2 regions of the Vibrio sp. HB236076 genome follow, and region 1 is predicted to be linked to the other one. Evidence: predicted binding sites of a transcription regulator. Region 1 holds the regulator's gene; the other holds the start of a gene.
What was found. The regulator PurR, encoded in region 1, represses purine synthesis genes. The targets are predictions, from matches to a motif close to TNANGNAAACGTTTNCNTNA.

Region 1 (3,213 bases):
GCCAAATCATAGGGCCATTTTCGTCATCAAGAGGGATCTCTCCAACAACGGATTGCGTGTGTCGTAAAAAGACTTGGCAGTCAATAGAGTGAGATTGCAAGTAGTGACAAAGTATTTCTATTTCAATTGGGTTAGCTAAACTGATTAATTTCATCTCAATGCTCTTTTTGTTTACTGGTACACATAATTAATAAGTAGCACAGTGTGGTATGAATGTTAACCCAGTCGTGTTGGCAGGAAGAAATAAAAAACGTATTTGCAGTAAAAAGAGCACTCTAATACTGAATTAGAGTGCTTTGGATTTAATTTAAATGAGCCAGTAGCTCTTCACGTCTTGATTGAGGGATGACGCTCCAATGCTTACCTTCTATCGCGCCTTCTAAGGCCCATAAAAGTTCAACAGTGACCTCTTCGTTGAAAGCGCGGATAGCTTTGAAGGCTTCAAGTGAACCGCGTTGTTTTAACGCTTCGACGGACTCGATTCCCGCTCTTTTCAACATTCTCTCGGTGCCAAGACGCAAGTTAGGTAAATCTTTTAAACGATCTACATGTTCGCGCTGTTGATGCACTTTGTCTGCGCGAGCTTGTGTGAGGGCTTCTTGTGCTAACTCAAAGATAGTGTCAGTTGATTGCCATTGTTCATTTTTGACAGCAAAGTACTTTGTTACAACAGGAAAGCCGCGTTTGTGATAAACATAAGGAGACATTCCTTGTTTGGTGAATAATTTGGCTTTTTGTTTATCAGCGCGTATGTGTAACTCGTCTTTTACCACGAGAGCAAACATGATGTCGCCAGAAAAAATACCAAATCCACCAAACATGGACCTTGATTTTATGTTTCCAAGTGGCTCAAATAGTTTCATTGAGTCTTTGAGTATCGGTTTATCCATGATTCTCTATTCTCGGTGTATAAAAATTAATGCCACTCTATACCCAAAGGTAGCAATAGAATCTGCGATTGAACCTCAAGCCATCGGTAACAGGTGCAACAAGAAAGATGATAAAAAGTATATAATTGACAAACTCAATACCATTTATTGTCATTGACTCTCCGTCGCACAATAGAAGACTTAATGAGATATCAAGGCAGAGACAGTTAGTCACCATTCCAATATGGCTTTTGCAGGCGTGAGATTATCGCATGTAAGTAGAAGAAAGATGTCATTGAAACGTAAAGATTTTTCTTGTTACTTAACTTCGGTAACCCCGCTACCTGTCACCTAAACTAAAGAGTAAAGGTGCTTAAGGCCGGAAGCTTTGCGTCCCATTCTTTCAAATGGTTTGCCTTTTTCGTGACACACTAAGAATACGAAATTCTCAACGAGAAGGTTTAGTTCGTGCCACAAAATGTGATACTAGTTCAAGTATAGAATGCGTTGGCGAAAAAGCGAGTTATGGATAAGGTTTTTTATGAATATCCTCTGATTTCATATGGTTAAAATCAGAGGATAAGACGTTAATTGATTTTTTTTACCGATTGACGCGTCACGATCTCTGGGTGCATCTCAAATACGCGACGCTCGTTTTGTTTGTTTTTAATTCTGGCCATCAGAATTTCAAACGCATTTTTACCGACACGGCGTTTGGGTTGGTGAACGGTTGTCAGTGGTGGTGAAAAGTATTCTGCTAATTCGATGTTGTCATAACCGATAACGGAGATATCTTCCGGTACTTTAAGACCATTTTGTTGTAAACGGCTTATAAGCCCAAGTGCCATAGTGTCATTAAAACAGAATACCGCCGTTGGCTTTTCCTTCATGGCAATAATTTTGTCGGCCGCTAGCACCGCGGTATCACATTCAAAATTGCCTTCTAAAATCCAGTTTTCATTGACAGTGAGGTTTGCTTGCGCCATGGCACGCCTAAAACCTACAATGCGCTCTTTACAAGCCAGTTTTTCAAAGTGACCACTTAAACAGGCAATTTGAGTATGCCCATTATCAATGAGGTATTTAGTGGCAAGGTAGCCGCCTTCTTCCGAGTTGTCGATAATTTTGTCAACCTGTGGGTTTTCCGGTCCCCAGTCCATGATCACTTTAGGTATGTCTTTGTGGCGATCTAACATGTCGTTCAATTCATCGGTTAAATCAGAACACATGACTAAAATACCATCAACGCGTTTCTCTGCTAGCATACGGATATAATCGCGTTGTTTTTCGTAAATGCCACCGGTGTTACACAAAATTAAGGTATAACCTTGACGGTAACAATAACTTTCCACACCATCGATGACTTCAGAAAAGAACAGGTTGGTAGATTGAGTGACCAACATACCGATGGTACGAGTTGTGTTGCATTTCAAGCTGCGAGCGACTGCACTTGGCGCATAATTTAACTCATCAACGGCCTTCATGACCTTTTCTTGCGTTCCTTCAGCAACAAAACGTGTTTTATTAATCACGTGGGAAACCGTGGTGGTTGAAACTCCGGCTAAGCGGGCAACGTCTTTAATGGTGGCCATAGGGTATCCTAATTATTATGTGTTAGAGACGCAAAACTGGCGTTTACAGTACGCGTAGGTATGTCAAATACTGCCTTTCAATACTTATTTTGTTTCATAGCAATCGTTTGCTTTGTTTTTTATCGATAATTGGTTTTGTCGATAATCGGTCAAAGCAAGTCACAGTGTATTGAGAGTCATCGAGACAGATAAAGAAAGTAAAACGTCAGTTGAAAAGCGGCAAATTATGATTAAATTTTACCGCTTTGTCTAGTCAGTGCTGATTAAAAAGCACCTTGTTCATAGAATGGTATTATAGCTCAGTTTGGCTGGCTTCGATGGTTTCTTGGTTGTGAGGCAATAAAAATTGACGCAACTGAATCCACCACAAGCCAAGCTGTTCATGCCAAAACAACTCGGTTTGTTCTAAGTAACGGCTACTGGGTAAATATCGAGTCCAAAATTGTTGTGTCTGGCGATTGGCTAAATAGTTTGTTGGTGCGGGTAGCGGAGTTAAACCGGCATTAGTGAACTCTTTCATTGCACGAGGCATATGACTCGCTGATGTGACAAGGACTAATCGCTGAGTACCCACAAATGCCGCGGCTTGTCGAGCTTCTTCCCATGTGTCTTTGGCCGTTTCTAATAATATGATGTCGCTTTTATTTACGCCGAGGGCGAGAGCGACTTTGGCCATCATGCGCGCGTGACTAATACTGGTGCCACCCGCATAGCCGGACAAAATCATTTTAGAGCCAGGATACATACGCCAA
Region 2 (3,213 bases), 1.2 Mb from region 1:
GTCCCGATGGTGGACTAAAAGTGCAATTGTGCTTCCCGACTCATGGTAAGAAAAAAGTGCGTTTGAATCTGAAAAAAGCCACACCTGGCGGGCGCCATTACAGCAATAACAATCACAAGTAGCGCAAGTCGAATCGTAAAAAAGCCACTGCTTATCGGCAGTGGCTGTGGTGATCATCGCTTGGCAACGTTAGGGTTGACTCTCGTTTTCTTGAACGCTCTCCGCCGTGGTTTCGGGCAGAATCAAATTGAGTAAAATGGCGGTGAGTCCGCCCGCGGCGACGCCGGAAGAGAGGATGTTTTTCACCATCTCTGGCATAAACTGTAAAATATCGGGTTGTTGAACGACGCCCAGCCCCATCGAAAAAGACAAGGCCATAATCAAAATGGCGCGACGGTCGAGCTCAACGCGCGCGATAATACGAACCCCTGCGGCGGCAATGGTGCCAAACATCACTAATGTTGCACCGCCAAGAACCGGTTCAGGGATCCCTTGTACAAAAGTGGCAACGGAAGGAAACAAACCAAGAATCATTAACATGACGGCGATAAAGTAACCGACATAACGACTCGCGACGCCAGTTAACATGATGATGCCATTGTTTTGGCTAAAGGTTGAGTTGGGAAAGCTGTTGAGTAAAGCCGCCAACGCAGAGTTGATGCCATCGGCCAGCACGCCGCCTTTGATGCGTTTGATGTAAACTGGGCCTTTGACGGGTTCGCCAGAGACTTCTGATGTTGCGGTGATATCGCCAATCGCTTCTAATGCGGTAATAATAAACACCAACACGAGTGGAATAAACAAGCTCGCATCGAAACTGAGCCCAAATTGCATTGGGTGTGGGATAGCAATCCAAGCTTGCTCATTCGGGGTACTGGGTTTGACCATGCCGGTAAAGTAAGCAACCACATAACCCACCACCATGGCGATAACGATTGACGCAACACGCAAGTACGGTTGACGGCTGCGGTTGAGTAAAACAATGATGGCCAATACCAATCCCGCTAAGCCCAAATTCGACAATTGACCAAAGGTGTTGTCCGACATGGCAGCGTACCCACCGCCAATCGAGACTAAGCCGACTTGAATGAGCGTTAAACCAATCAAAGTGACAACAATGCCAGAGACCAATGGAGTAATGATGCGCTGTGCGTAAGACAATACCTGCGACAAGATGACCTCTGCGCTCGAGGCAACCAAAATGGTACCAAAAATCGCGGCCATCATAGTTTCAACATCGGCGCCTCCAGCTTTGAGTGATAATCCTGCGCCGATAATTGGGCCAAGAAAGTTGAAACTGGTGCCTTGAATGGACAGAAGCCCAGAACCGATTGGCCCGAAGCGACGAATTTGGATCAGTGAGCTAAGGCCTGAGGCAAATAAAGACATACTGATAATGGTATTGGTTTGCTGGCTATCCACCCCTAAAGTTTGACAAATAATCAAGGAAGGCGTGATCACAGCAACAAACATGGCCAATAGATGCTGAATGGCGGCAAAAAGTGTTTGCGGCAGAGGCGGGCGGTCATTGAGTTGGAAAATCAGTTCGGAGTTTTTCGTCGGACCAGACATAACTAGATTCCTTGCAAATAAGCGTATTAATAGGTGACACCGATTACTCTGTGGTTGCGGTTATACCAATCTAACTAAATAGCGGGTTAAACACTCGATAACGTCGTTAAGAACATCACGGGTAGAATAACGACGGAGGTTCTTCTCTTTATAAGCCAAGAGGTTGCCTTGTTCTCAAGCGTTTTCCTGCGCACCTATTGACCACAGACTTAACCAGATGGGTATTCATCAGAGCGGATACCCTAAAGCGGGAGCCGTTTGTTCAAAAAGCGTGGTATAACCGTACTATTATTGATAACAAATCATCACTTGGCATAAGAAGGCGCTGATTATAAAGGCTTTCTTTGAGAACGCAAACGGTTGCTATTTAATGCCAATCTAATTAAATAGCAGGTCACCCTGGCGGGCTAAAAAACGCGATAACATCGTTGTGAAAATAACTGGTAGAACAACGACTCACTGTCTTGTCTTTATAAGCAAATAGGTTGCCTTGTTCTCAAGCTTGATTCTGCGCTTTCCTTGACCACAGACTTAATCAGATTGGTATAAGGTGTGCGAATCAGACCCCGTGGGGCACGACGGGTAAACCCATGAGGTCGGCATTAGGCGCGCGAATACACATCCCGATCACCGAGCCAGCGGTCAATAATATCTTTAGCATTGGTTGGGTATTGATCGTGAAGGTGACGAGCAAGGCGCTGTACTTCGGGGATCAAATATTGGTCGCGCATCAAGTCGGCAATTTTAAAGTCGGCAAGGCCTGTTTGTTTGGTGCCAAGCAATTCCCCGGGACCACGAATCTCAAGGTCGCGCTGTGCAATCACAAAGCCATCGTTGCTCTCGCGCAATACCGCCAGGCGTTTTTGTGCCGTTTTAGACAATGGAGAGTGATACAGCAAGACACAATGACTGGCGACAGAGCCACGACCGACGCGACCGCGCAACTGGTGAAGTTGAGCAAGCCCCAAGCGTTCGGGATTTTCGATGATCATTAAGCTGGCATTGGGGACATCGACACCGACTTCAATCACGGTGGTGGCCACTAATAACTGTAATTCGTTTTGTTTAAACGCCTGCATGACTTGTTGCTTTTCCGCGGCTTTCATTCGGCCGTGTACTAAACCTATTTTGAGATCGGGCAAGGCAGCTTGGAGCTCAGTGGCAATATCGGCAGCGGCCTGTGCTTCAAGCACTTCGGATTCGTCGATCAGGGTGCAGACCCAATAGGCTTGTTTGCCTTCGTGTTGGCAGGCGTGACGGACACGCTCAATGATGTCCCCGCGTTTACTGTCTGGAATGGCAACCGTTTGGATCGGGGTTCTCCCGGGGGGCAGTTCATCGATCACTGAGGTTTCTAAATCGGCGTACGCCGTCATGGCCAGCGTGCGAGGAATGGGGGTCGCTGTCATGATTAACTGGTGAGGATAATAACCTTGTTTGGCCCCTTTTTCTCGTAGTTCAAGTCGTTGATGAACGCCAAATCGATGTTGTTCATCAATGATGACCAAGGCGAGGTTGTCAAACTGCACTTGTTGTTGAAATAGGGCATGAGTGCCGACCACCATTTGTGCGCGCCCATCGGCTATCGCCGCGAGTTGTGCCTCTTTTGCTTTGCCTTTGAGTTTGCCAGCCAGCCAGCCG

Region 2: the regulator PurR is predicted to act here: its motif matches at 1,724-1,743, upstream of AB0763_RS00640 (uracil-xanthine permease family protein).

The regions. Positions count from the first base shown of each region.
Region 1 is NZ_CP162601.1:1,333,487-1,336,699, forward strand. Features, by position in the region: gene AB0763_RS05845 (DUF2007 domain-containing protein) at 1-154, opposite strand, end outside; gene AB0763_RS05850 (TfoX/Sxy family DNA transformation protein) at 303-890, opposite strand; cyclic di-GMP riboswitch class I at 1,197-1,296, opposite strand; gene purR (HTH-type transcriptional repressor PurR) at 1,457-2,461, opposite strand; gene elyC (envelope biogenesis factor ElyC) at 2,754-3,213, opposite strand, start outside.
Region 2 is NZ_CP162601.1:143,869-147,081, forward strand. Features, by position in the region: partial or broken gene envZ (two-component system sensor histidine kinase EnvZ) at 1-41, shown strand, start outside; gene AB0763_RS00640 (uracil-xanthine permease family protein) at 190-1,572, opposite strand; gene recG (ATP-dependent DNA helicase RecG) at 2,175-3,213, opposite strand, start outside.